DNA from 2 places in the Marinobacter sp. bablab_jr008 genome. Region 2 is predicted to be linked to the other one. Evidence: predicted binding sites of a transcription regulator. Region 2 holds the regulator's gene; the other holds the start of a gene.
The links. Region 2 encodes sigma-54, which starts transcription at its own class of promoters, with help from an activator protein. Its sites were predicted from a motif close to ANTGGCATNNANNTTGCTNT; they were not measured.

Region 1: the regulator sigma-54 is predicted to act here: its motif matches at 4,691-4,710, upstream of JIF53_RS17290 (ammonium transporter).

Annotation. Positions count from the first base shown of each region.
Region 1 covers NZ_JACDWW010000085.1:69,284-84,023, forward strand. Annotated here, with positions in the region: gene JIF53_RS17275 (ABC transporter ATP-binding protein) at 1-54, shown strand, start outside; gene JIF53_RS17280 (ABC transporter permease) at 61-2,322, shown strand; gene JIF53_RS17285 (lipocalin-like domain-containing protein) at 2,319-3,401, shown strand; gene JIF53_RS17290 (ammonium transporter) at 3,413-4,621, opposite strand; gene JIF53_RS17295 (flagellar motor protein MotB) at 4,851-5,768, opposite strand; gene pomA (flagellar motor protein PomA) at 5,771-6,547, opposite strand; gene JIF53_RS17305 (YkvA family protein) at 6,638-7,033, opposite strand; gene JIF53_RS17310 (tRNA-uridine aminocarboxypropyltransferase) at 7,109-7,744, opposite strand; gene JIF53_RS17315 (phytoene desaturase family protein) at 7,747-9,390, opposite strand; gene JIF53_RS17320 (DUF6231 family protein) at 9,381-9,872, opposite strand; gene JIF53_RS17325 (DASH family cryptochrome) at 9,869-11,191, opposite strand; partial or broken gene JIF53_RS19810 (PAS domain-containing protein) at 11,383-12,114, shown strand; partial or broken gene JIF53_RS19815 (methyl-accepting chemotaxis protein) at 12,274-12,654, shown strand; gene JIF53_RS17335 (S-(hydroxymethyl)glutathione dehydrogenase/class III alcohol dehydrogenase) at 12,740-13,852, shown strand; gene JIF53_RS19685 (hypothetical protein) at 13,921-14,082, shown strand; gene JIF53_RS17345 (type 1 glutamine amidotransferase domain-containing protein) at 14,165-14,740, opposite strand, start outside.
Region 2 covers NZ_JACDWW010000059.1:101,584-116,323, forward strand. Annotated here, with positions in the region: gene murA (UDP-N-acetylglucosamine 1-carboxyvinyltransferase) at 1-993, opposite strand, end outside; gene JIF53_RS09060 (BolA family protein) at 1,013-1,261, opposite strand; gene JIF53_RS09065 (STAS domain-containing protein) at 1,322-1,639, opposite strand; gene JIF53_RS09070 (MlaC/ttg2D family ABC transporter substrate-binding protein) at 1,636-2,289, opposite strand; gene mlaD (outer membrane lipid asymmetry maintenance protein MlaD) at 2,316-2,765, opposite strand; gene mlaE (lipid asymmetry maintenance ABC transporter permease subunit MlaE) at 2,786-3,568, opposite strand; gene JIF53_RS09085 (ATP-binding cassette domain-containing protein) at 3,565-4,377, opposite strand; gene JIF53_RS09090 (KpsF/GutQ family sugar-phosphate isomerase) at 4,552-5,541, shown strand; gene JIF53_RS09095 (KdsC family phosphatase) at 5,541-6,110, shown strand; gene lptC (LPS export ABC transporter periplasmic protein LptC) at 6,107-6,706, shown strand; gene lptA (lipopolysaccharide transport periplasmic protein LptA) at 6,690-7,256, shown strand; gene lptB (LPS export ABC transporter ATP-binding protein) at 7,234-7,959, shown strand; gene JIF53_RS09115 (RNA polymerase factor sigma-54) at 8,148-9,677, shown strand; gene hpf (ribosome hibernation promoting factor) at 9,751-10,059, shown strand; gene ptsN (PTS IIA-like nitrogen regulatory protein PtsN) at 10,148-10,618, shown strand; gene rapZ (RNase adapter RapZ) at 10,673-11,557, shown strand; gene JIF53_RS09135 (HPr family phosphocarrier protein) at 11,564-11,833, shown strand; gene mgtE (magnesium transporter) at 11,925-13,286, shown strand; gene yjgA (ribosome biogenesis factor YjgA) at 13,304-13,828, shown strand; gene JIF53_RS09150 (carbon-nitrogen hydrolase family protein) at 13,829-14,653, opposite strand; gene JIF53_RS09155 (YhdP family protein) at 14,664-14,740, opposite strand, start outside.

The DNA of each region.
Region 1 (14,740 bases), on a different contig from region 2:
CTGGCAGCCCGTTGCCTTCATCAGTTGGACCTCGGGCACCAGGGCGGGCCCTGAAGACCAATGTCTCCCCCCATCGCATTGTTCAGTCATTATCGTCGTCACCCCCTGCAGCTGGCCGCGCTGGCCGCCATGATCCTGCTTGCCACCGCGCTCTGGACTGGAATACATCACCTCACCAGCCAGGCCAGGGCCAGCCTTGAACAGAGCGAGAGCGCTGTCGCCGAGCGCCAGCAAGTGGTGCGTGAGGACGGCCAGCCGGTCTCGGTGCAGGACTTTGTCATGCTTCGACGCCAGGGCCTGTGCGTGATGCCATGGCTGGAAGTGCCGGTACCGGGGCGCGGCCGGCTGGTGGGCATTGATCCGCTGGCGGCCCATTGCTTTGCCGAGCCGGAACACACGCCAGCACCCTGGCAGGGCGAACTTGATGGCAAGCCCTTCGTCGATATCAGCGAAGCCGCTGTCCAGGCCTCAGCCGAGGCGTCGGCCCTGGTTCTGCTGGTGTCGCAAGCCGACGGTCAGTCGCCACCACCGGCGGGCTACCGCTATCAGGCATTCGCCGTTGCGCCTGATACGGCAGAGCTGGGTGACAGTTTTCTGCTCAACCTGGATGCGCTTGGAGTGCTGGTCCTGCTGATTACCTCGTTGTTGTTGCGCAGTGTGTTCCTTCTGGGCCTGGCTCAACGTCGGGAAAGCCTGGCTTTGCTGTATCGCTATGGTGTGAACAGGAGCCAGCTCAGCCGCCTGTTGCTGGTGGAAAACCTGCTGCTGGCGTTGGTGTGCATACTGCCCGGGGTTTGGTTGGGGCGGGCGCTGTCACTGGTTTTGGCAGATGGCTTTGAGCAGGCCCTGGAAGGCCTGTTCGACCGTCCGCTCTATGCCGGTGGAGGGGAGGACTGGTGGCTGCCAACCCTGACCATGGTGGCGGCGGTCGTGGCCGCTTGCCTGGCGGGCGTTCGGGACTCGTCGGGGCCGCTCTTGACTCGGGTGCAACCGGCAATTTATGTGCTGCTACTGGCCCTGGGGCTGGCAGTATCTCTGTGGGCACCAACTCTGATCTGGCTGTTCCTGGCGGTGGCACTGGTTTTTCTCGCTGCCGGTTGGCTGGCCCCGCTGGCGATTGCCGGGGTTGTCCGCTGGCTGGCCCGTAACACCGGGGATCCGCTGATTCGCTGGCGCCTACAGGAAGTCGCAGTCCTGGTGCGTCGGCTGGCGCTACCGCTGGTGGCCCTGCAGTTTGCCTTGGCACTGGTGCTGGCGGTTCATGCCCTGGTAACCACGTTCGAGGACACCTTTGATCAGTGGCTGGGGCAACGGCTGGAAGCGGATTACTACATTGAAGTACCGCCAGGGGCGGATATCACCGCTGCCGCAAGCTGGCTGACGGCGCAGCCGGAGCTGGTGAGTCCGGAATCGTGGCATCAGGTGATTCGGGGGCGGGCCAGCGTGCAGGCAGCACCAGGCAGTGAGCCGGTGCCTGTCGATGTGTTTGCCCTCGGGCCGGTCAGTCACCTGGTGCAAAACTGGCGCTTGCTGGCGCAAACAGAAACGCCCTGGCAGGCGTTGGCGCGGGGCAAGGGGCTAATGGTCAATGAGCAGTTGGCCAGAAGGCAAAAGCTTGCAGTAGGCGACCGTCTCATTGTCAGGCTTGGCGCCCGTCGGTTTCAGGCTCCGGTGCTGGCCGTTTATCCGGATTACGGACGGCCCTCCGGTGAGGTGCTGGTGCTGGCGAGTCTCTTGCCTGAGGACTTTGAAGCCCGCTTTCGAAGCCTGTCGATAAGCGCGGGCGTCGAAGAGATCAAAGTGGTTGAGGCGCAACTGGCCCGGCTTTGGCATACCCCCCAACTGACAGTGAGGGATAATCAGGCCATCCGGACCCTGGCCACTGATATTTTTGACCAGACCTTCCTGCTGACCCGGGCCATGACTACCCTCACGCTTATTCTGGCAGCCGCCGCGTTGTTGCTGATGGTGTGGGTCTTCCTCTCTACCCGCGCCTGGTATTTCCGGCTGCTGATCGTCTGGGGTATGCCCCAACGCCAGGCCGCGGCCCAGCTCACCCGGGTTTCCCTGGCGCTGATTTTTGCGGTATTGGTTTGTGCACTGCCGCTTGGCGTGTGGCTCACCTGGATTCTGGTCCAGCGCATCAACCCGCTGGCTTTCGGCTGGTCACTGCCGATGGCGGTGTACCCGGGGTTCTGGATCGAGCTGGCCGTGTTGGCTCTGATCATCGGCCTCAGCATTGCTTTGCTGATGCGCCTGCAACTGCGTCGCCCGGCCTCGGCGCCGGAGTCCGCCCACGGGCTGCAGGGAGGGGAACGATGAATCGTTTCGTTATCGTACTTCTGGCGCTGCTACTCACCGCCTGTGATCGGGCAGAAGAGCCGAGCGGATTCGCAGGCCTTGCCGGTGTGGCGGAATCTGAGCATGAGATTCAGTTCCTGCAGCCCGGGCCCGGAGACCGGCTGTCCTTCCCCGCCGATTTCGGCCCTCATCCCCAGCACCGCATTGAATGGTGGTATCTCACCGCGAATCTGGAAACCGAAAACGGCAGGCCGCTGGGTCTGCAATGGACGCAGTTCCGGCAGGCCTTGACCCCGAGGTCCGTTGAATCCGAACCGCCGAAGCCGGCACTCTGGCCTCTGGAGGCTGCCTGGATGGCTCATGCAGCGGTGAGCTACAACGGTCAGCACCGCTTTGCCGAAAAGCTCGCCAGGGGTGATGTCGGGCATGCCGGGGCCACCGCCCAACCTTTTTCAGTCTGGCTGGATCACTGGCACCTGAGGCCAGCGAGCGGACACGTTGGCTGGCAGCTGTCGGTCGCTACAGAACACTGGTCCTATGATCTGTTGTTGCAGCCGCAAGGTGATCCTGTCGCTCATGGTGACGACGGTTTCAGCGCCAAATCCGCCAGTGGCGAAGGCTCCATGTACTTCAGCCTGGTAGACCTGAAAATCGAGGGGACGGTCACCCTTGAGGGTGACACCTTGACGGTGGCGGGTACCGGGTGGTTCGACCGGGAGTGGAGCAGCCAGTTTCTCAAAGCCGGACAGCAGGGCTGGGACTGGTTTGCCCTGCATCTGGATTCGGGGTACAAGCTGATGCTGTTCCAGCTTCGGGAAACACAACAGGCGTTCCGCTCGGGTACCTGGATTCCAGCCACGGGCGAGCCGGTGGCGCTGGGTCCGGAACAGATCGGGCTGACCACTGTGGGCGAGCCAGCCGGATATCCGCGCCGTTGGCAGATAACCCTTCCGGGTTTCGACGTGAACCTTGAGGTCTCCGCGCCGGCTGGGGATTACCGGAATTCCGGGCTCTATCCGTATTGGGAGAGCCCGGTTTCCGTCACCGGAAGCCATTCCGGCGTGGGTTACATGGAGCTTACCGGTTACCAGGCACAATAAGGCCCGGAAACTCACTCAACGGCATTGGCACCGATACGGTGAATGCTGAGGTCGGCACCATTGAACTCTTCTTCCTCTGTCAGTCTCAGACCGCTAATGGTTTTGATGGCACCGTAAACGATGAGCCCGCCGGCAAAGGCCACGATCACACCGGCCACCGAGCCAATAATCTGCGACATCAGGCTGACGCCACCCAGGCCCCCGAGCGTTTCCTGGCCGAAGATACCGCAGGCAATGGCGCCCCAGACACCGCATACGCCATGTAAGGGCCAGACACCCAGAACATCATCCAGCCGCTCGATTTTCGCCTGTGCCCACTCGAACAGATAGACAAAGATGGCACCGGCCACGCCCCCGGTAATCAGGGCGCCGACGGGGTGCATAAGGTCTGAGCCGGCGCACACCGCCACCAGTCCGGCCAGCGGACCGTTGTGAATGAAGCCAGGGTCTTTGCGGCCGAGCAGCATGGAAACCAGAATACCCCCCACCATGGCCATCAGACTGTTGACCGCAACCAGGCCACTGATGCCGTCCAGAGTCTGGGCCGACATGACGTTAAAGCCAAACCAGCCCACGGTCAGAATCCAGGCGCCGAGGGCGAGAAACGGAATGTTGGAAGGGGCAAAGGCCACGACCCGACCGTTGCGATAGCGACCGGTGCGGGCGCCGAGCAGCAGCACCGCAGCGAGAGCAATCCAGCCACCGACAGCATGCACCACAACGGAGCCGGCGAAATCATGGAAGGACGCACCAAACTGGTTCTCCAGCCAGGCCTGGAAACCAAAGTTCCCATTCCAGATCAGGCCCTCAAAGAAAGGATAGACGAAGGCCACGATCAGGCCCGAGGCAATCAGCATGGGGTAGAAGCGGGCACGCTCTGCGATGCCGCCGGAAACGATCGCCGGAATGGCCGCGGCGAAGGTCATCAGGAAGAAAAATTTGACCAGTTCATAGCCGTTGGCGGAGGTGAGTTCGGCGGCGCCATTGAGAAAGTGCCCGCCATAGGCGATGTAGTAGCCGATGAAAAAATAGGCGACTGCGGATATGCCGAAGTCGGTCATGATTTTAACCAGGGCATTGACCTGATTTTTATGGCGAACAGTGCCCACTTCCAGGAACGCAAAGCCGGCGTGCATGGCCAGCACCATAATGGCGCCAATCAGAATGAAGAGCGTGTTGGCGCTCTCGGTCAGGGTGTGTACGGCACTCGTGATATCCACGGGTTTTTCTCCTGAGTGTTTTGATTACGCGGCTTCTGATGAGCCGTTGTGCATTGTTGGGGTGCGACTTAAGCAAGTGCTGTTCCAAAACAATGCATATCAAGTACTGCAGGGGGGTTGGAGAACCTGAGGGCGCCGAGGGAGGTATTTATCTGCGTCAAAGTGCACCAGAGGCGTGCGCATCAAGGGCTTGTGCACCAATCTGGATAGGGCGCGAGGCAAGGTTTTACTACCAGGTAATCTCGCTGGGCGTTTCCCGACCGGGCTCAATGCCAATAATGGCTTCCTGCGACTCGCTTTCGGAACGAATCAGCTCGCGAAGGCGCAGTTCCTGCTCTTCCATGGGCTCTGACAGATCGATAACGATTTCAACCCGCCGGTTCTTGGCTCGGTTTTCCGGCGAGGTGTTGGGTACCCGTGGTTCGGTGTCGGCCAGACCGGTCACCCGGATGCGATCCGGGGTCACCTGCTCCCGAGCCAGCAGAACATTAGCCACCGCGGCGGCACGGGCTGCGGACAGGTCCCAGTTACTGTAGAAACGTTCGGTGCGGATGGGCACGTTATCGGTATGGCCTTCAATGGCGAGGTCGCCGGGCATGTCGGCCAGAACCTCCGCCATATCCAGAAGCAGGCCTTCGAATTCCCAGGTCAGTTGGGCTGAACCTGAGGCAAACGAGCCCTTCTCCTCAATGCGAATGATGATGCGGCGCTGATCTTCCGAGACGTTGATCCGGCCATCCATAATCGCCGGTTCCAGCACTTCAAGAATCCGGGCCATGTTGGCGTCCATCTGTTCCTGGATGGATTCCTCAATGGCTTTCTCTTCGGGGCTTTTCAGAGTCTGGATTTCGGGCTGTACGTCGGTGGTGGTCTGTTTGACTTCATTGACCACCGTGGGCTCTGGCGGCGCCGGCGAAAACTTGTCGAAGATCGGGCTGGTGCCCTGAGGGATCTCAAGCGCAGGCACTTCCCGCTGCACTCCGAAGGCCTTGGAGAGTTCACCGGCGATCTGTTTGAACTTCTGGGCGTCGATTTCCGAAAACGACAGGAGCAATACGAAAAAGCACATCAGCAGCGACATCAGGTCGGCAAATGTGACAACCCACGCAGGAATCCCGGGCTTTTCCTCTTCTGGCAAATCATCCATGTTTAACCGCCTGCCGTTTCCGCATCGCCGTTTCTGGCCCGCTCTTTGGGCGAAAGATAGCTGGACAGCATCTGCTCGATAATGCGCGGGTTGGTGCCTTCCTGGATGGCGACGAGGGCATCAATATAGAGCGATTGCATGCGGGCCTCCTCCGTCATGCGCAGGGACAGCTTGTCGGCAATGGGGGTAGCGATCATGGTGGCGATCATGGCGCCGTAGAGCGTGGTCAGCAGGGCTACGGCCATGGCCGGCCCGATGGACTTGGGATCTTCCATGTTGGACAGCATCTGCACCAGGCCAATCAGCGTGCCAATCATACCCATGGCCGGAGCCACATCTGCCATGGCGGTGAACACTTTCGCGCCCGACCGGTTGTGTTCCAGTGTCATCAGGCGTTCCTTGTTGAGGAGCTGCTTGATGGTGTTGCCGTCCTGTCCATCCACCAGCATCTGAATACCCTGGCCCAGGAAAGGGCTGCTGACCTCCCTCCCTTCGATACCAAGAACGCCCTCTTTTCGAGCGATGCTGGCAATCTCCACCAGTTCTTCGATGCTGGCCTGAGTTTCGGGCAGTTTGAATTTGAACGCTCGGGCTGCCACCTTGAAGGCATCAAAAAACTGGGCAAGACTGAATTTGGCCAGAACCACCAGCAAGGTACCGCCGATCACAATCAGCAGGGATGGCGGATTGATGAACATGCCTGGCGATGCGCCCAGGATAATGGCCGAAGAAATCAGAAGAATGGCGCCGATGAGGCCGATAAGGGTGGCGAAATCCACAGTAACTCCAGAACTGTGCAGGTGACGATTAAGGGGGCGGGAGAATACTCCCTGGTTGATTATTAATCAATGCCCGGTTGGTCCCTCATCCTATGATGAGTGAAGCTCCTTCCATGCAGCGTAGCGGTGCAGATCGGATTCGACCAGTTTAAGGCACAAGGCAACCACACCGGCATCATCAACCAGGCCGAAGCCGAAGATCAGATCCGGAATCAGGTCCAGCGGATTCAGCACGTACAGCAACGCTCCGGCTACCGCAGCGATGGACTTCCAGGGTATGGCCCGGTAGTGGCCGTACCAGTAATCGCGAATCAGCGAGAACATCAGCTTGATATCGGTAGAGAAACGATTCAGCCTGCCGCTGTTTTTGACTTTCTCTTCAACGGCTTTTTGTCGTTCAAGCAGGGCCTCAAGGTCGCCTCTGTGAACCTTGGCACTTTGCTCTCTCAACTCGTTTGCCGCTGTTTTATCTGAGATCCATGCCATACATTGTCACCACTTTGCTCAGCGATTGCCTCAACATAACGAAATCGTGCAGGTTCGTCACCTTCCCAGGCCATTTCAATAATTCGTGAGACTTCCTGGGAGTTCAGGATCGGGCGCTTCATGGTCTTTGGTTTTGTGGTGGTCCGGAACGAAGGCCAGCCGTTTTCGAATCAGTACGTCCTGAGCTCTGAGTAATGGCTCGGTATCTGTGGCCGGTTCGGTCAATGTAAAAAGGTAGGCGACGGCTTCTGCGGTTGAGAGTTGCCCGGCCTTTGGTGCCTTTCGGATACGGTAATGTGAAGCTGGTGGCTCAGCGAAATGAAAGCAGGGCAACTGCCGGAACTGCGGGTTCAGGTGCAGGATTTTAGCGGCTTTACGCCAGGTGCCGTCCAGAACCAGCCACTGGTCGATCTGGGCTGGCGCGTTGCTCTCCACGGGCTGACTGTCAGCACATGGAAACAGCAGTCCGGTGCGGGTTCCGGTTAACAGGCGCTCCAAGCCTTGACCGGAAAACGACTCAGGGCTCTCGCCGACCAGTACCTCCAGCCGGGTCAGACACTGCTGAAGTACTCGCACAGTACCCTTGCTGTGACCGACTTCTGACGGGTGCTGCAAAATGATGACGCGATGGCGGTTGTCGACCTGCTCGCAAACCTCGCATACGCAGGTGTTCGGGTGCAGGCCGCAGCGGGTACACAGTGCTCTGGCCACGCTTAACCCACGAAAATGCGCTTGGCCAACCCCGCGCCTTTCAGGCCGCGAACGGCCAGGGTTGTAACCAGCCCGCCGATCATTGCCCCGACCACGCCACAGGTAAGAATATCCTGCCCGGTCAGGTACAGTCCGGGGATGTCGGTTTTCGGCCTCAGCCAGCGTTGCTCGAAACGTTCTGGCGTGTGGTCCAGCCCGTACAGCTCACCCTGCTCATAGCGGCAGAACCAGGCGGTCGACAGTGGTGTGGAGGTTTCCACATAGTCTACTTTACCTCGAAGCTGGGGCAGTTTTTCGTACATGACTTCCAGAAGCTGCTCGGTGATCCGAGCCTTCAGAGCCTCATAATCCTCGCCCCGTTTGCCCCAGGTGGAGCCCTGCCACGGCTCGAACATTTCCCAGGTGGTGGGCGCCACAATCTCGATGGTGGAGGTTCCGGGCCAGCGGTTCTGGTAGTCCGGGTCTTTGGCTGCCGGGAACGAGATGTAGACTACCGGGAAAGAGGTGTTCCGGGGATCTTTCAGGAATTGCTCCACGTTGCCATCGTGGTCGGCGCTCGGATAAATCCAGAAGTTGGTGCGCGGCAAGCCGAGCTGGTCGGGCGTGCCTTTCAGGCCTATATACAGGCCGATATGGGGCATTGAGGGTTTGATGTGTTCCCGGCTGCCAGGATAGCCAATGCTGTCTGCGACAGACTCGGGTAAAAGCCGTTCGAAAGTATTGATCACACCGGCGTTGCTGATCACCAGCGGTGACCGGATATCATGGCCATCGGCCATGCGCACACCCACGGCTTTGCCCTTTTCGACCAGGACCTCTCTCACGTCGGCGTAGGTGAGCACGTCACCACCGCCGGACTGAATCACCGGGATGATGGTTTTGGCAATTTCCGAGGCACCGCCCACCGGGTAGAAACCACCGTACAGGTAATGTTTGGCAATGAGCGCGTGCACCATGAAGCTCGACTGTTTCGGGGTCACCCCGCAATCGCCCCACTGACCGGTAATGGCGCCAATCAGCTCTTCGTTGGCGGTGAGTTCCCGCAATACGTCATAGGTGGTGCGGTTGAAACAGTCCGGCAGTACCGTTTTCAACCCTCTGGAAACCAGTGGCGCAGCCAGCGCGGGCGAGAGTTTGGACAGGGTATACCATTGCATGCCATCGGCCACTTTTCCGAGCAGAGCCAGGTAACGGTCGATGGCCTCTTCTTCGTCCGGGAAGGACGCCAGTAGCGAGTGCCTCAGGCCTTCCTTGCCGGCCCTGAGGTTGACCACTTTGTCGCCCAGAAAGAACCGGTCGTAGTTCTCATCCATCGGAGCCCATTCGAGCTTGCCATCGGTGATGTAATCGAACAGCCGGCGGCCGAGGGTGTGGCGCGCGCCCATGTCGCCTATGTAGTGCACGCCCACATCCCACTCGTAGCCATTACGGGCGTAGCTGTGGGTGTAGCCACCGGCGGTGTAATGCTGTTCCAACACCAGTACTTTGTAGCCGGCTTTGGACAGGCAGGCGGCAGTGGTCAGACCGCCGATACCGGAGCCGATCACTATCGCATCATAGGGCCCATCGAGCCGGCTCGCGCGGTAACGGGTACCGATTCGGATTGTACTGGGCTTCAAGGATTTCGAATTTGTATCTACCACCACGCTTTTCCCCACATTTCCGGATTGGCCCAGTTATCGGGATTGTTCCAGGCCCGTTTATGATTGTAAGTATCCAGATTGTAGGTATAGAGCGTGAGTGCGCCGTTCTCGCTTTCGATATCGGCGTGACGCTGAAAGCCCAGGGCGATGAAGTCGGTAAAACCCCAGTCTGTGGTTTGGGGCACCAGTACCGCAATCTGGTGGGTGCCATAGTTGCGTAACTGGCCCAGTAAAAGCGCCCCTTCTTCGTAGGGGAGGTGTTCCAGAGTGTCTGTGATGATGGCCAGGTCGGGCACGGAATCCAGTGGCAGTCGGGCGTTCGGGTCCGCGGTGTCCAGCGCCAGCAAGCGAACGGCTTTCCGTTGCCCGTGCCACACCTCGCTGACCCGGCTGGCGGTGTCGCCGCAATACAGAAGGGTGTCTGGCTGGCTGGTATCCAGAATCCGGGCCAGTACTCTCTCTGGTTGGCTAACAGGTATTGTCATGATATTGGCCAGTCTGCTGCGTCTACGGTATGCAGGCCCACTGGTTGTTGAGCCTCTCCCTGCCAACGATGTACGAAGGCTCCCTCAGGATCGTACTGTTGCGCCTGCTTGTCCAGATTGAACTGCCGAAGCCCGCGGGGATCGGCGCCGACGCCGGCCAGATACTGCCAGTTTCCGTAGTTACTGGCCACGTCGTAATCCACCAGTTGCTGTTCGAACCAGGCAGCACCGTAACGCCAGTCCAGTTCCAGTTCATTGATCAGGCAGCTGGCCACCAGTTGGCGTGCGCGATTACTGATGTAGCCGGTTTCCCGTAACTGATTCATGGCCGCGTTGACTATCGAATACTGGGTATTGCCCTCGCACCAGGCCTTGAATCGATGGCCATAGAAGGTCACCGGGCGGCGTTTACGTTGCACGCCATCGCGGCTAAACAACCGCCCCCCGTGTTTAAGGGCATACCAGAAGAAATACTCGCGCCAGAGCAGCTCAAACCAGAGCCAGTAGGTCGAATCGTTACGGGTGTGCTGACGTTCGTATTGTTCGATGGCGGCAACCACCTCCCGCACTGACAGGCAGCCGTTCGCCAGCCAGGGGGAGAACTTGGAGGATGAGCCCCAGTCGTCCAGCGCATTGCGGGTTTCCTTGTAGTTGGCAATGCGATGTTGTCCGAATACGAAGGCTTGCAGCTGTGCCAGGCCGGCTTCCTCACCGCCGGTGAATGGTGACCGATGTATCGGTTCCGGTATCGGCGGGCACAGGCCCCGGTTATCTTCGGGGAATCCCGGGGGTGGTGGCAGTGCGCTGACGGTTCGAATCCTGAGGGTGTGGTCCGGTTGCTCAGCTTTCTCCACCTGCTTGCGGAATTGCGAGAAGGTATCGGGCAGCTCTGCCAGTTCCATGGGAAGCTGGCCTTCCGCAAACATGCCCAGGGTTTCGAACTGCTGAAACGTCACTTCCGGCAGGCGGGTTTTGAGGGCCTGCCACTGCGCGGCTTCTTCGGTGCCGGGTAGGCGTGAGCGAATCAAACGCTGCACGCCGTGCTCACGGGCCAGCTCTGGCAGAACGATTTCCGGTTCGCCCCAGGCGATATGCATTCGTTGCCCCAGAGGCCGCAGGCTACGTTCCAGTGCCATCAAGCTTTGCCACAGGAAGCGCCAACGATGATCACCCAGGGCACGGCACTGCAACCGGTCACCGGTAAACCAGCGCGGGTCTACTACAAAGACACACAACAACATGTCTGAACGGGCTGCGGCCAGCAAGGCCGGGTTGTCATGCAATCGAAGGTCGCGGGTAAACCAGTAAAGGGTATGCAACGTATACACCTCTTCGTTAGATAGTAAACCGTTTAGTGGTACGCCTGCTGATTCGAAAAGGATCTGAAAACACGATGAAGGAATACCTCGGGGCGCCGATATAACGCTACCCACGGAACAGGATGTCAGTGGTTACCGATCAATGTAAGAGTAAAACGACGATGTTTCTGACCCGAAAGCAAAAGCAAGACATGGCCGATTGCCAGGCCCGTGCCAGCCAATGCCAGGCTGTGTACAGTGCTATCCGCCACGCGGTGGCGACGATTGAATTTACCACGGACGGGCTGATCGTGGATGTAAACGATCTGTTCCTTGACGTGGTGGGCTACCACCGGGATGAGGTGGTGGGGAAGCACCACAGCCTGTTCTGTGATCGTGAAGTGGCAAACTCGGCCGATTACCGGAGGTTCTGGGATGCAATCCGGGCTGGCCAGGCACAGACCGATACCTTCCCGCGCCGGCGCAAGGATGGCGGCAAACTCTGGCTGGAGGCAACCTACTTCCCGGTTTATGGGAACGATGGCCGGGTGCAGCGAGTGATGAAAATTGCCTCGGATGTCACCGCGAAACAGGAGCGCCTGCGGGACCAGCAAGCGGTCTTTGAGTCCGTTGACCGCTCCATGGCAATCATCGAGTTCGAGCCGGACGGCACCATCATTACCGCCAATGCCAATTTCCTTGCCGCGACTGGTTACCGGTTGAGCCAGGTTGAGGGCAAACACCACCGGATGTTCTGTGATCCGGGCTTTTACCGGGATAATCCCGATTTCTGGAAGGGTCTTGCCAGTGGCCAGTTCCGCAGTGGCCGTTTTCATCGCCTGCGCTCAGACGGCAGCGACCTGTGGCTCGAAGCCAGCTATAACCCGATACTGGACGAGCGTGGCCGTGTCACTAAAGTGATCAAGTTTGCCAGTGACATTACCGAACGGGTGGAAAAATCACTGCAGACCCAGGATGCGGCAGCGATTGCATCATCCACCGCCACCCAGACCGCGAATATTATCGGCAAGGCGGATGAGGCCCTGCGCCAGTCCAAAACCACTGCCGAACGCATTGAAGCGGGCGTCGACAAAGCCCGGGCTCTGATTGCTGATCTGAACGAACGGTCGCAAAGCATCGAGAAAATGGTCGATACCATTGCCGGCGTCGCGGATCAGACCAACCTGCTGGCGTTGAATGCGGCCATCGAGGCCGCCCGCGCCGGAGAACATGGCCGGGGCTTTGCCGTGGTGGCCGACGAAGTACGCAAGCTGGCGGCCAGAACCGGCACAGCCACCGATGAAATCGCTGATGTGATTCACACCATTCTGGAGCTGTCTGGTGGCGTGGAAACCCAGATTGCCGAGGTTCTGGCTGTGGCGGTCGAAGGGCGCCGGCAATCCGAGGATGCCGAGGCGGTGATCGCCGAAATCCGCGATGGCGCCAGGGCGGTGCTGGCCGCCATTGATGACATCGGACGGTAAGGCCCGGAAGACCGGGGCGTGCTAGAGTTGTGAACTGTATCAATGTCGGCGCTGGCCGACCGAACCGGACAACAGGAGACTGAACGTGATCAAATCCCGCGCAGCTGTGGCGTTTGAGGCCAACAAACCGCTGGAAATTGTGGAAGTGGATGTGGCGCCGCCCAAAGAAGGCGAAGTACTGGTGAAGATCGTGGCCACAGGCGTGTGCCATACCGATGCCTACACTCTGTCCGGCGCCGACCCCGAAGGCCTGTTTCCGACCATTCTCGGCCACGAGGGCGGCGGCATTGTTGAAGCTGTAGGGCCGGGTGTGACCGGCCTGGAAGTGGGTGACCACGTGATCCCGCTGTACACCGCCGAATGCGGTAAATGCAAGTTCTGCACCTCCGGCAAGACCAACCTGTGTGGCGCGGTGCGCGAAACCCAGGGCAAGGGTGTGATGCCAGACGGCACCTCCCGGTTCTCCTACAAGGGCCAGCCGCTGTATCACTACATGGGCTGTTCCACGTTTTCAGAGTACACCGTACTGCCGGAAATCTCCCTGGCCAAAATCCCTAAGGAAGCCCCGCTCGACAAGGTGTGCCTGCTGGGCTGTGGTGTAACCACCGGGATTGGCGCGGTGCTTAACACTGCCAAGGTTGAAGAAGGCGCCACGGTCGCCATCTTTGGCCTGGGCGGCATCGGCCTGGCAGCCATCATCGGCGCGACTATGGCCAAGGCCGGGCGCATCATTGCGATTGATATCAACCCTGGCAAGTTCGACATCGCCAAGCAGTTGGGCGCCACCGATGTGGTCAACCCCAACGACTACGACAAGCCGCTCCAGGAAGTCATCATCGAGATGACCGATGGTGGCGCCGACTATACCTTCGAGTGTGTGGGCAGCGTGAAGCTGATGCGTGCGGCGCTGGAAGCCTGTCACAAGGGATGGGGTGAAAGCACCATCATCGGTGTGGCCGGTGCCGGTGAAGAAATCAGTGCCCGCCCGTTCCAGTTGGTGACCGGCCGGGTCTGGCGCGGTTCCGCCTTCGGTGGCGTGAAAGGCCGCACCGAGCTGCCGTCTTACGTGGAAAAAGCCGAGAAAGGTGAGATCCCGCTGGATGTGTTCATCACCCACGAGATGAAGCTGGAAGACATCAACAAGGCGTTTGACCTGATGCACGAGGGTAAGAGCATCCGGACTGTGATTCACTTCTGACCACTGCTGACCAGAAGTGAACTCCGGGTCACTTCTGGTCAGACCCTTTCGATGAGGGTAGCAATACCTTGGCCGACGCCTACACACATGGTGCAAAGGGCATAGCGGCCACCGGTGCGCTGAACGTCAGTACCAACGCCGCACGGGTGGATATCAATACCCTGATGAACATCTACCTGTCACGCCTTCAGAACGTTGCGGAGAAGATTCGCCAGGCCGCTCGCGCCTGAAAGCGCAGAGGTGGGCCTGGAAACCAGAATTGCATGGATGAGCTCTGCTGTGACCTTGAGGGAAACAGACAGAATGTGACGGTCAGCCTTCCTGCAGCGCCTGCAGCACAGCCTTGGCAGCGCCTTCGGAAGACGCCGGGTTCTGGCCGGTAATCAGCTTGCCGTCCACCACAATGTGCGGTGCCCAGTCATCGCCCCGGCTGTAACGGGCGTTGTTCTGCTTGAGCATGTCTTCCAGCAGGAAGGGCACAATATTGGTGAGCTGCACAGCGTCTTCTTCGGTATTGCTGAAACCGGTGACTTCACGGCCGCCCACGATGTTCTGGTCCGGTTTTATGAACACATTCTTGAACACGGCAGGAGCATGGCATACGGCGCCGATCACCTTGTCCTGCTCGTAAGCGGTTTTGATCAGGGCTATCGACTTGTCGTCCTCGGCCAGATCCCACAGCGGGCCATGGCCACCGGGGTAGAAGATGGCGTCGTACTGATTCATGTCCACGTCGGCCAGTTTTCTGGTGCTGGCCAGCATTTCCCGGGCATGGGTGTCTTCACTGAACCGCCGGGTGGACTCGGTCAGTGCATCTTCAGCCTCGCTGTTCGGGTCAACCGGTGGCTGGCCGCCTTTAGGGGATGCGAGGGTGATGTCGGCGCCTGC
Region 2 (14,740 bases):
TTCAAATACGGTTTCGACGATGGTACCTGAACCCTCGGCCACCGCATTCATGGCCGCAAACTGAGCCTGCATATCCGTGGGGAACGCCGGATAAGGCGCGGTCCGCAGGCTGACTGCCTTGGGCCGCTTGCCTTTCATATCCAGTTCAATCCAGTCCGGGCCGGTAGTGATGTGCGCCCCCGCCTCTTCCAGCTTGAGCAGCACCGCTTCCAGAATATCTTCCCGGGTATCTTTTACTTTCACCCGGCCACCGGTCGCAGCCGCCGCCACCAGATAGGTTCCGGTTTCGATCCGGTCCGGCAACACGTTGTAGTGGCATCCGTGCAGGCGCTCCACGCCATTGATTTCAATGGTTGCGGTACCGTGGCCTTTGATATCGGCGCCCATGGCGATCAGGCACTCGGCCAGATCCACCACTTCGGGCTCGCGGGCCGCGTTTTCGAGGATGGTTTTACCCTCGGCGAGCGCAGCTGCCATCATCAGGTTTTCGGTACCCGTTACGGTGACCGTATCCAGAAAAATGTGGGCGCCCTTCAGCCGGCCATTGGTCTTGGCCTTGATGTAGCCATTCTCCACCTTGATGTCGGCACCCATCATTTCCAGACCGTGGATGTGCAGGTTAACCGGGCGGGTACCGATGGCACAGCCACCCGGCAGGGAGACTTCGGCTTCGCCAAAATGTGCCACCAGCGGGCCAAGTACCAGTATGGAGGCGCGCATGGTTTTCACTAACTCGTAGGGCGCATGGAAGTGCTTGATGCTGTTGGCATGCACTTCAACGCTCATTTTTTCATCAATGAGCAACTCCACCCCCATGCGCCCGAGCAGCTCGATCATGGTGGTGATGTCGTTCAGGTGCGGCAGGTTGCCGACGGTGACCGGCTCATCCGCCAGCAATGTCGCCGCCAGAATGGGCAGGGCCGCGTTCTTGGCACCGGAAATGCGAATTTCGCCATCCAGGGGCTTTCGACCCCTGATCAATAGTTTGTCCACGGTAATTATCCTGTTCGGTTCAGGCGCCGGCCTGCTGATCGGCCCACTCGCTCGGGGTAAAGGCTTTCGGGTGAAGGGCGTGAATGGTGCCGTCCATGACATGCTGGAATAGCACCTTGTTGATCATTTGCTGCCGTTTGATGGTGGGCAGTCCCTCAAATACGTCACCCACCACCACAACAAGATAGTGGTTGCCATCAACCTGTACCTGAACCTCGCAACCGGGCAGGGCTTCTTTGACAAGTTCGGTAACCTGGGCGGCGTCCATAAGGATTCCTCGACTTAGTTGAAATCAGGGGCGGAATTGTAACCAATTCCCGGGCGCCGGTCAGCTGTACTCGGCAAATCCGGGAATCTGATCCTGAAGATTACTGAGTGCGGCCAGAGAACGAAGTCGCTCACTGGCGCCTGTGAAGGAGAGATGGCAATGTCGGCTTAGCGCCAGACGCTGCCAACATAAAAGCATCGAAAGCACCACACTGTGGGCGGTGCCAAGCCCCGACAGATCAACCTCAAGCGTGCCGTCGGCCTGCTGGATTTCCTGCTCGCCCTGCTTGCGCAGTGCCAGGACCGTGTCGGCATCGACATCGCCGGTTACGCGAAGGGTTGCGCCATCCCGAACGATGCCCGGCGCACACTCACTCATGAACGATCCACCTGCTCGTCCAGATTCAGGGCCTCAACCGCATCACCCCAGCCGTCAATCACCGCCTGGACCTGGCCGCGATTCTCTTCCATTTCCTGGGCAAAGCGATCCCGGAAGGCAAGACCGATGTTAACGCCCTCTACGATGACGTTCTCCATCATCCAGCGGTCGTCGCCTGTCCGGTACATCGAGTAAGTGACCGGATAACGGTTGCCGGAGGCACTGATCAACTCCATTTCTACTGAAGCGCGATCCTCATTCTGAGGAAGGATGGTGGCTTCCTTGACGATGATCTCGAAATCTTCCGCGGAAACCAGGGCCTGGGCATAACTGTCAAACAGGCTGCGCTTGAACTTCTCGACAAAAGCATCCCGCTGCTCTGGCGTGGTCTGGCGGGCATATCGCCCCATCACTCGGGCAGCAATCCGGCGAAAATCGACAAACTCCTGAAGGGTTTCATCCATGCTGGCATAAAACGCCTCAGGATCCTTTTCGTACAACCCTTTCTCGGCATTGAGCTTCTGCACCAGCTTCTGGGTGTTCTCGTCCACGTAACGTTTCAGATCCTCCTCCGGCCCTGCGCAGGCCTGACCCACCACCAGGGCGAGCATGGCAATCATCAACGTCAAACGGTGTTTAAGGGCACTCATTACTTTCTCCTGTGCATGGCTCTGGCTCAGCGGCCGGAGGCAAAGTTACTGATCAGCCGTTCCAGATTCATGGCAGACTGGGTGGAATAAAAGGTATCCCCCGGGTTCAGCGATTCCAGATCTCCGCCAATCGATATATCAATGTACTGCTCCCCCAGCAGTCCGGATGTACGTATTACTGCTGCACTGTCGGCCGGGATGTTATCAACCTCGGCATGGATGGACATGGTTACCCTCGCCTGGAAGGTGTCCCTGTCCAGGGTGATGGATTCAATAGTACCGACAGTGACACCGGCCATGGAAACCTTGCCACGGGGCGTCAGGCCTCCGGTATCGTTGAAATTCGCGTACAGCGTGTAGGTCTGCTCCGCGGATTTCGGCGACAGACCGCTAACCTGCAGTGCCAGAAACATGAGCGCGGCCAGGCCGGCAATCATGAACAGCCCAACAATGATTTCTATGCTTCTCTGTACCATGAAAGGCTCCCTGAATCCTGTTAAAAATCACCGAACATGACGGCGGTGAGTACGAAATCGAGACCGAGCACCGCCAGCGATGAGTACACCACAGTTTTGGTGGTCGCCGAACTGATACCTGCGGAGGTGGGCACGCAATCATAACCCTGGTAGACCGCAATCCAGGCACACACGAACCCGAACACCACACTCTTGATAAAGCCGTTGAGCACGTCGTCCACAAAATCGACGGAGGACTGCATGTTGCCCCAGAAGGAACCTTCGAACACACCCAGCCACTCCACGCCGACCAGCATGCCACCGTAAATCCCGACCACCGAAAAAATCATGGCGAGTACCGGCATGGCGAGAAAACCGGCCCAAAGTCTTGGAGCAATGACCCTGCGCAGAGGATCCACCCCCATCATTTCCATGCTGGAAAGCTGTTCCGTCGCCTTCATCAACCCGATTTCTGCCGTCAGGGCGGATCCTGCACGACCGGCAAACAGCAGGGCGGTCACCACCGGCCCCAACTCTCGCACCAGCGTTAAGGCAATCATCTGGCCAATCGCCGACTCCGAGCCGTAGTCACTGAGAATGGTATAACCCTGAAGCCCTAGCACCATCCCGATGAACAATCCGGAGACCACCACAATCGCCAGTGACAACACGCCGACTGCGTAGAGCTGTTTGACCAGCAAGGGAAAACCTGTAGCAGGCCTGGGGACTCCTGCCAGCACACCGAACAGAAACTGCCCGGAACGACCAAAGGAGGCGATGATCGCAAGCCCGAGACGACCCAGGCCGGCAATACGATCCATCATGAAGACAGCCCTCCCACACCAAAATCAGCCGCCGCATCGCCACTCGGGTAATGGAACGGCACCGGGCCATCAGGCTGCCCTTCAAGAAACTGCTGAACCCGCTCAGACGGATGTGCCCGCAGCTCCTCGGGAGTGCCCTCACCGATCACCTTGCCGTCGGCAATAATGCAGGCGTAATGGCAAATACTCAGGGATTCCGGCACGTCGTGCGACACCAGAACGCTGGTTAGCCCCATGGAACTGTTGAGATCCCGGATCAGCTTGACCAGCACGCCCATGGCAATCGGATCCTGCCCGGCAAAGGGTTCGTCGTACATGATCAACTCCGGGTCGAGTGCGATACTGCGGGCCAGTGCGACGCGCCGGGTCATGCCACCGGACAACTCTGAGGGCATCAGCTCTCTGGCACCACGCAAGCCCACCGCCTCCAGCTTCATCAGAACAATGTCCCGGATCATATCTTCGGGTAACGACGTGTGCACACGCAGCGGGAAAGCGACATTCTCGTAGACACTGAGATCGGTAAACAGCGCGCCACTCTGGAACAGCATGCCCATTTTTTCGCGCAGCTGGTAAAGCGCCTTGCGCTTTAGCCGGGGCACGTCATGGCCTGCCACACTCACCTGGCCGGAATCCGGGCGAAGCTGACCTCCGATGAGCCTGAGGAGCGTGGTTTTACCGGTACCACTGGGCCCCATGATGGCAGTCACCTTCCCTTTGGGAATATCCAGACTGATTCCATCAAAAATCCGGCGCCCGGAACGGGAAAACACCACATCCCTAAGTGTTATGTACGCAGATGACTCCATAATCCATCCCTTTCAAGGAGCGCCTACATTATGACAAGCTCTCCCAGACCTCAATTAAAGCAACGTAAAATGTCTTGATGGCAATGATCAGAATCCCTGATGCAGGCGAGCCGGGGGCACCAGAAGTGATATACTTCGGCCTCAAATCCCAGATCGAGCAGACAGCCAGCCGACATGACCGAATCAAATACCTTCAACACCCAGGACTTTTGCAACTCGGCCCTACGGGCAATCCGCATCGAGCGCGAAGCCATTGAAGCGCTGGAAAGCCGTATAAACGGTGACTTCAGCCGCGCCTGCGAGGTCATCATGGCCTGCAAAGGCCGGGTTGTGGTGACAGGTATGGGCAAATCGGGGCACATCGGCAACAAGATTGCCGCCACGCTCGCCAGCACGGGCACGCCCGCCTTTTTTGTTCATCCCGGCGAAGCCAGCCATGGCGATCTGGGCATGATAACACCCCAGGATGTGGTCATCGCCATATCCAACAGCGGCAGCACCAGCGAAGTGGTCACCATTCTCCCTCTGATCAAGCGCATGGGCGCGCCATTGATCAGCATGACAGGCAAACCCGATTCCGTACTGGCACAGGAGGCCGTTGCCAACCTGGATGTCAGCGTGGCCATTGAAGCCTGCCCCCTGGGCCTGGCACCCACCTCCAGCACCACCGCCACCCTGGTCATGGGGGATGCCCTGGCCGTGGCGCTGCTTGAAGCCCGGGGATTCAGCGCCGAGGATTTCGCGTTCTCCCACCCCGGCGGCAGCCTTGGACGCCGCCTGCTGCTGCGGGTATCCGACATCATGCACACCGGTGACCAGATTCCTCAGGTTGCCGAGGGCACAACCCTGAGCGGGGCACTGCTGGAAATAACCCGCAAGGGCCTGGGTATGACCACGGTCGTTAATGCCGCCGGCACCCTGACGGGCATCTTCACCGACGGCGACCTGCGCCGGACCCTGGACAAATCCGTGGATGTGCACACTACCCCCATCCAGGACGTGATGACCCGCAACGGCAAAACCATCCGGGCAGACCACCTGGCGGCAGAAGCCTTGAATATCATGGAAGAAATGAAGATCAACGCCTTGCCGGTTACCGACGCAAACGGCACCCTGGTGGGCGCCATTAATATGCACGACCTGCTGCGGGCCGGAGTGATTTGATGACTCAGACAGCGCATCCGTTACAAACCCACTGGGACGCAGCCCTGAAGGCCAAGGCATCGGGCATTCGCCTGATCGCCCTGGATGTGGACGGCATCATGAGCGATGGTCGCCTCTATTTCAGTGCCAGCGGCGACGAACTCAAGGCCTTCAACATTCTTGACGGCCTGGGCCTGAAACAGCTGATGCAGGCAGGCATCACCGTGGCGGTGATTACCGGACGACGTTCTCCCCTCACGGAAAAGCGAATGTCGGATCTGGGCATCCCGCATCTGATGCAGGGTCGCGAAGACAAGAAGGTCGCATTGCTGGAACTGATCCGGGATATGAACCTTGAGCCGGAGCAGATTGCCTACATGGGCGACGACCTGCCCGACCTGCCCGCGCTGCGTTTTGCCGGCCTTGGCATCACGGTACCCAACGGCTACTGGCTGGTTCAGCAACACGCCGACTACTGTACCCGCAGCCACGGTGGACAGGGCGCTGTGCGCGAGGCCTGCGATCTCCTGCTCTGGGCTCAAGGGCACCTGGACACCACTCTTGCTCCCTATCTGGACGAGCCAGCATGATCACCGAGCGGCTTTTCGGCGATCGTGGCAAACGGCGGGTTACAACCCTGGCCCTGGCCGTCACCGTAACAGCAACCGTTTTTTTGCTGTGGCAAAGCGACGAGCCTGTCAGCTCACGGAATGCCGCCAGCGACCTGCGGGGGCCCGCAGAACCCGACGGCTTTGTGGTGGGCGGCCAGTACCGTGCATGGGATGAGCAAGGCAACCTCCAGATTGATCTCACAAGCCCCAGAATTGAACAGTTTGAAGAAACCGGCACGGCTCATCTGGACACGCCGAGAGCCCGGCTTTTCAGTGAGGGCAGCCCCGAACCTTGGCTCATCGAGTCCAATGAAGGTAGCCTTCAGCAGAACAATGAAAAGCTGGAACTTACGGGGAACGTCCGGTTGACCCGACAGTCCGAAGGCCGCGAAGCCGTTCTCGAAACCGAGGCACTGACCCTGGACAACAGCAACGGCACCGTCTACACAGACCATCCGGTGTCCATCACCGAGCCTTTCGGCGTCACCCGCTCCACCGGCATGAAAGCCTGGATCGACGAACGCATTCTCGAACTCAACTCCCGGGTAGAGGGACAATATGAAACCGTCAGGTAAACGATCTTTCTGCCGGCCAGTGATTCTGGCCATGGCATTGCTGGCCGGCCCTGTATCGGCATTCAATCTGGATTCAGACATCCCCATCAAGGTCAGTGCCGATTCTGCCCGCCTGGACGATAGCGCCGGTACGGCCGTTTACACCGGCGCTGTCGAACTGATCCAGGGCGAAACCCGGCTGGAAGCGGATCGGGTGGTACTTTACCGGAACCAACAAGGTGTCAGCCGGATTGAAGCCGCCGGCAACCCCGCCCATTACCGGCAACCTGGCCAGGAAGGCGAAGGCATGACCGATGCCAAGGCCCTGAACATCACCTGGTCTGGCGATGAAAACCTGGTCATTTTTGAAAGACAGGCCGTCATCGAACAGGGTGGCAACGTATTCCGGGGCGATGTCATCCACTACGACACCGTTCGCCGCGTTGTTACTGCGGAAGGCGGCACGCCATCCGACGGCGGCTCCGGCCGGGTGGAAATGGTGATTCAGCCTCGTAATTCAGCTCAATCCAGTGACGGGAAAGGTTCGGATGGCAGTTCTCAGGGCCAGTAATCTGGCAAAAAGCTACAAGCAGAAAAAAGTGGTGCTGGACGTTTCTCTGGAAATTCGCTCCGGCGAGATTGTCGGCCTGCTCGGCCCCAACGGCGCCGGCAAGACCACCTGCTTCTACATGATCGTGGGCCTGGTGCCTGCGGATCACGGCCGGATCACCATCGACACCCAGGACATCACCCCGCTGCCGATGCATGGCCGCGCCCGCAAGGGCATCGGCTACCTGCCCCAGGAAGCCTCCGTGTTCCGCAAACTGACCGTACGGGACAACATCATGGCCATCCTCGAAACCCGCAAAGGCATGAGCCGGGCGGAACGGGACGCCAAGCTGGAAGAGTTGCTGGAAGAGTTCCACATTACTCACATCCGGGACAGCGTGGGTATGGCACTATCCGGCGGCGAACGCCGCAGGGTTGAAATCGCCCGGGCGCTGGCCATGGAGCCTGCCTTTATTCTGCTGGACGAGCCCTTCGCGGGCGTAGACCCCATCTCAGTGAGTGACATCAAGCACATCATCCGGCACCTTCGGGACAAGGGCATCGGGGTCTTGATCACCGACCACAACGTTCGGGAAACCCTCGACATCTGCGAGAATGCCTACATCGTTTCCGGAGGCCACATCATTGCCTCCGGCAATGCCGAAGCCATTCTGGCAAACCAGCAGGTGAAAGAAGTATATCTGGGCGACGAGTTCCGGCTCTGACCTGATAAAACAGGGTTTATCCGAGGCCTGATTGTTTTGATGATCTGTAGCAAGTAAACTCGGCAAAAAACTTGCTTATACTGTCTACAGACAATGGCAAGTAACCAGCGTACAACATTTTTTTCGGCCTGTGCGCCGGCAAAGCAACAACCGGGATGCCCACGAGTTATGGATCTTGAGCCATGGTTATGAAAGCCTCATTACAGCTTAAGCTGGGCCAGAGTCTGACCATGACGCCCCAGCTGCAGCAGGCTATACGCCTGCTGCAGCTTTCTACCCTCGATCTCCAGCAGGAAATCCAGCAGGCGCTGGAATCAAACCCCATGCTGGAAACCTCCGAGGACGATGAGCACGCTGAAGGCGACGAACGCGAAGAGCACGAGCACAGCGAAGCTTCCGGCTCTGAGACCACCCAGGACGACAGCCACCAGGACGCGAGCCCGGACTGGGACGAAACCGAGAACGGCCCAGACTGGTCGTCCGAGAACGATATTCCGGACAACATTCCTGATGATCTGCCGGTTGATACCGCCTGGGATGACATCTACCAGTCTGCCCCGGCTCCGGCCAGCAAGGGCGAAGACGAGCACGAATCGGATTTCGAGACTCGTAATTCGCCCACCGAAACCCTGCAGGATCACCTCGAGTGGCAGCTGAACCTGACGCCCCTGAGCGAGCGGGATCAGGCCATTGCCCACGCGCTGCTGGATGCCGTGGATGAGCGCGGCTACCTGACGTCTGACATCGAGGACATTCACGCAGGGCTGCTGGACGAATCCGAAGAAGATCCGCTGGAACTGGACGAAGTGGAAGCGGTACTCCACCGCCTGCAACACTTCGACCCGCCCGGCGTGTTCGCTCGGGATCTCCAGGAATGCCTGCTGATTCAGCTCAACCAGCTGCCACCGGATACCCCCTGGCTGCGCCAGGCGAGACTGGTGGTTACCCAGTTCCTGCATCTGCTTGGCAACCGGGACTACGCACAGCTGTTGCGCCGCAGCCGGCTCAAGGAAGACCAGCTGAAACAGGTACTGGCCCTGATCACCAGCCTGAACCCTCGCCCTGGCGATGTCGTGGACCGGGCCGAACCGGATTACGTTATCCCGGACGTCATCGTACGCAAACACGAAGGCCGCTGGCGGGTTGAACTCAACCCGGAAATCGCTCCGCGTATCCGGGTGAATGCCAGCTACGCGTCACTGATCCGCCGGGCTGACAGCAGTGCCGATAACACCTACCTGCGCGACCAGCTGCAAGAAGCGAAATGGTTTATCAAGAGCCTGCAAAGCCGGAATGAAACCCTGCTGAAAGTGGCCACCCGCATCGTTGAACACCAGCAAGGGTTCCTCGATCAGGGCGAAGAAGCCATGAAGCCTCTGATCCTGTCTGACATTGCCCAGGCGGTGGAAATGCACGAGTCCACGATTTCCCGGGTTACCACCCAGAAGTACATGCACACGCCCCGCGGTATTTTTGAGCTGAAGTACTTTTTCTCCAGCCACGTCAGCACCGCCGAGGGCGGCGAATGCTCGTCTACAGCCATCCGGGCGATGATCAAGAAGCTGATTGCCGAGGAAACCCCGAAAAAGCCATTGAGCGATAGCAAAATTGCAGCCATGCTAGGGGAACAGGGAATCAACGTGGCGCGGCGTACCGTGGCCAAATACCGGGAGGCCATGCATATTCCTCCCTCGAACGAACGAAAACGCCTGGTTTAAACTTTCGCCGGTGCAAGATGCACTGGCACGCAAGCCGGCAAGCACGCCGGCAGTATGACAACAGGAGACGCCTATGCAACTCAACATTTCAGGCCATCACGTAGAACTGACTCCCGCTCTGAAGGATTACGTCAACACCAAGTTCGAGAAGCTGGAGCGTCACTTCGACCACATCAGTAACTGCCAGGTCACACTGGAGGTCGAGAAGGTGCGCCAGATGGCGGAAGCCACGCTGCACGTGATTGGTGGTGAGATTCACGCAAAGGCAGAAAATGAGGACATGTACGCCGCAATCGACGCTCTGGTCGACAAGCTGGACCGTCAGATCCTCAAGCACAAGGAAAAGAACGTAGACCGGATGCACGGTAACGGCGGTCGCTGAAGCGCGAACCTTACCGGGTGTTTCATGAAACGAGCTGCGGCGGGGCTAACCGGCCGCAGCCTTTTTTTTACGGACATGCAGTCGATCCATGAGCGAGCCATCCCTGACCATCGACAATATTCTTGCCCCTGAACTGACCCTGTGTAAGGTGCCGGCCTCAAGCAAGAAACGTGTGCTGGAGTTCATCGCTGAACGGATTCACTTTCAGGATGAAATCCTCAGCGACACCCAGATCTTCAACAATCTGGTCTCCCGCGAACGGCTGGGTAGCACCGGTATCGGCGAGGGTATTGCCATCCCCCACTGCCGACTGGAAGGCCTGGACCGGGTCATCGGCGTGCTGATGACTCTGGAGGAGCCGGTAGACTTTGATGCTATCGATAACCAGCCGGTAGATCTGGTGTTTGCACTGATCGTCCCCAAAGAAGCCACCAGTGAACACCTGGAGTTACTGAGCCAGCTGGCGGAGCGCTTCAATGACAGCACCTTCTGCGCCCGGCTGCGCCAGTGTGAAGATGCCGCGAGCCTTTACCAGCGTATGGCGGAGAGTAATCACTGAGATCAGCCTGATATCTGGACAGGCTGCCAGGCAGATTGAAGGAGAAACAGTCCCATGAAGCTGATTATCGTCAGTGGCCGATCCGGTTCCGGCAAGAGTACGGCTCTGCATGTGCTGGAAGACCTGGGATTCTACTGCATCGACAACCTGCCCATTGGTTTGCTGTTCCCGCTGACCCGGGAGGCGGCCACCCAGGAAGCACCGGGCCGGCTGAAGAAAATGGCCGTCAGTATTGATGCCCGTAATCTTTCTGCCGAGCTGGCCAATTTTGAAACCATCTACCAGCAACTGAAGCAGACCGGTGTCGAGCTTGAAATCATTTTCCTGGATGCCGACGAGCAGTCACTGCTGCAGCGCTTTCACGCAACCCGCCGCAAGCATCCGCTGAGCGATGACAAGACGTCTCTGCGGGAGGCAATCACCAACGAAAAGCAATTACTGGAACCCCTGTCAAAGCTGGCCGATCTTTACGTCAACACGACCGGGCTCTCCATGTATGAGCTACGCGACATGATCAAGCAGCGCGTGGCCGGCCGCAAGGATCAGGAACTGGCACTGCTGTTCCAGTCCTTTGGCTTCAAACATGGCGTGCCGGTGGATTCAGACTACGTCTTCGACGTCCGCTGCCTGCCCAATCCATACTGGGACACCAGCCTGCGCAAGCACACCGGCGTTGATCAGCCGGTCATCGAATTTCTTGAACGGGAACCGCTGACACGTCAGATGGTGGATGACGTCACGGGCTTCCTGAATACCTGGCTGCCCTCGTTTGCCGACAGCAATCGTAGCTACATGACCATTTCCATCGGTTGCACCGGTGGCCAGCACCGCTCCGTTTATGTGTGTGAGCAGCTCGGACGCTATTTCCGCGACAATTACCGCAATGTGCAGGTGCGCCACACCGAACTGCCACACCTTCAAGCCCGGGGAGAAATCTGAGCGCCTATGATTTGCCGCCCCATCACCATCATCAACAAACTCGGCCTGCATGCGCGGGCCACGGCGAAGCTTGTGGCCACCGCATCAGACTTTGACAGCAAGGTGCGAATCCGCGGCAAAGGCCGGGACGTAGACGCCAAGAACATCATGCAGGTGATGATGCTGGCCGCCAGCCAGGGCACCGAAGTGGAACTGGTTGCCGATGGCCCGGACGAACAGGATGCCATCGACGCGCTGGCTGCCCTGATCAACGATTATTTTGGTGAAGGGGAATAACCTCCGGTTTCGTCATTCACCTACAATCCTTTCTCACGTGTGCCACCTAACTCCGCTATAATGCAAAGGTTTTCTGATCGCAGGTGGTTCAATGACCGACATTCTGGAAAAAAGCCAGGCCCGCCAACGCCTTCGCTCACTCAGTGAAGCGCTGGACAGTGGTGCCCTCAAGCAGGTGGCCCGCATTCTGAATGGCGGTCTGAGCCCCAGCGATATTGCTCACCTTCTGGAATCCTCGCCACCACGCCAACGGGCCCTGCTCTGGAACCTGGTCGACAAGCAGCTGGAAGGGGAAGTCCTCCAGTACCTTGGCGACGATATTCGTAGCTACTTCCTGAGCCAGCTGAACGCGCAGGAGCTGGCGGACATTCTGGAAGATTTCGAGTCGGATGACCTGGCCGACTTGCTTCAGCAATTGCCGGACACGGTGATCCAGGAAGTCCTGGACACCATGGACGAGCAAGACCGTCAGCGGGTCGAGGAAGTCCTCGCTTACCCGGAGGACACTGCCGGCGGCCTGATGAACACCGATACCATCACGGTACGGCCGGACATCAGCATCGACGTTGTGTTGCGCTACCTGCGCCGTCACCGCAGCCTGCCCCCGATGACCGACAGCCTGATTGTGGTCAGCCGTCGGGACGAGTTTATCGGCATGCTGCCCATTACCCGGATGCTGGTATCCAATCCCGCGGCTACCGTTCGGGAAGTGATGGACACGGACATTGAACCCATTCCCGTGTCCCTGTCCGACACCAAGGTCGCCACTCTGTTCGAACGCTACGACCTGATTTCTGCCCCTGTGGTGGATGAGACCAACAAGCTGCTGGGCCGGATCACCATCGATGACGTGGTCGACGTTATCCGTGAGGACGCAGACCATTCCCTGATGAGTATGGCTGGTCTGGATGAAGACGAGGACACCTTTGCCCCGGTGATGAAGACCACCCGCCGGCGCGCGGTCTGGCTGGGCATCAATCTGATCACGGCCTTTACCGCATCGGCCGTGATTGGACTGTTTGAAGACACTATTGCCAAAGTCGTTGCACTGGCCGTACTGATGCCAATTGTGGCCAGCATGGGCGGCATTGCCGGTAGCCAGACTCTGACCCTGGTGATCCGGGGCATGGCCGTTGGCCAGATCAGCGGTGCCAACGTGGGCTGGCTGCTGAACCGTGAGTTTCTGTCCGGGGTACTGAACGGCCTGCTGTGGGCGGTGGTGGTTGCCACCGCCGCGGTGGTCTGGTTCCAGGACTGGCTGATTGGTGCCATCATCGCGGCGGCACTGGTTATTAACCTGGTGGCGGCGGCGCTGGTGGGCACCGTCTTGCCGCTGTTCCTGAAATCCCGGAACATTGACCCGGCCCTGGCCGGCAGTGTGATACTCACCACCGTAACCGACGTTGTCGGCTTCATGGCCTTCCTGGGACTGGCCACCATTTTCTATGCCTGAGCAACCTGTGACCTACCATGACTGACCAATTTGACGACGAATTCCAGGACGACCTTGGCCCCAGCAAATCGCAGCTGAAGCGCGAAATGCACGCGCTTCAGGATCTGGGCAAACGCATGCTCGACCTTAACGACGAACAGCTGGCCACGCTGAGCATCAGCGAGACCCTGAAAGCGGCGATCATTGAATCACGCCGGATTCCCCAGCGTGAGGCCCGCCGGCGACACTTGCAGTACATTGGGAAGGTGTTGCGCCAGGAGGACGACCCCGAAGCTATTGGCCGTGCCATCGACGCCTTCCACGCTGGCAGCGAAGAGCATACCCGCCGACACCATCTGGCCGAGCGCTGGCGCGACCGGATGATTTCCGAAGGTGACAAGGTGGTAGGAGAGTTTATTGATTACTGCCCTTCGGCCGATGTGCAGCACCTGCGCAATCTGGTGCGCAATGCCCGCAAGGAAGTCGAAAAAGGCAAGAATACCGGCCAGGCCCGGAAGCTGTTCCGGGCTCTGCGGGAATGGATCGACGACGCCGAGCAGTAATCAGAGCCGCCGGTGCTCCCACACGGGCATACGGCTTCGCAACTGATGCAGTTGCTCCAGGTCCAGATTGGCGCAAGCCATGCCCGGACCTTCGTCGAACTCACTGACGATCTTACCCCAGGGATCGCAGATCAGGCTGTGGCCATAGGTTCTTCGCCGGCTACTGTTCTGGCCCCCTTGCCCCGGCGCCACCACCCAGACCTGGTTTTCAATGGCGCGGGCGCGTATCAGGGCGTGCCAATGGGCATTGCCCGTCTGCCAGGTAAAGGCACTGGGCAGGCAGATCCATTCGGCGCCCTGCTCTCTCAAGGCCCGGAACAGTTCCGGAAAGCGAAGGTCGTAACAGATCGCCAACCCCAGTCGTCCGGCCGGCGTATCCACCGTAATCACCTGATCACCGGGCTCAAAGGTATCCGATTCCCGATACTGGCCGTGGGCGTCTTCAACCATGGCGTCAAACAGGTGAATCTTGTCGTAGCGGGCCACTTCTTCACCATGATCGTTGTACACCAGACAGGTGGCGCGTACCCGGCCTGTTATCTCTGAACCATCTCGCCGACTGGCCAACGGCAGGGAACCGCCGACAATCCAGATCCCCAATGACCGGGCCTGCTCGGCCAGAAAGCAACGGATAACAGGCTCGTTACCCACCTCCCGGCGGCCACACTCCAGCATCTGCGCGGTGGCCAGAACGGCGAAGTTCTCGGGCAACACCGCCACCTTCGCCCCTGCGCCTGCCGCTTCCGCCAGCAGTATGCGGGCCTCTTCAAGGTTGGCATCGATGTCATGGGTACTGACCATTTGTATTGCCGCTACCTGAACCATCATGGCCTCCTTACTCACCGGTATCGAACACGCCCCGCAGATCCACTTCCGGATTGCTCCAGGTTCCTGTAACACTGTACGTGGCAC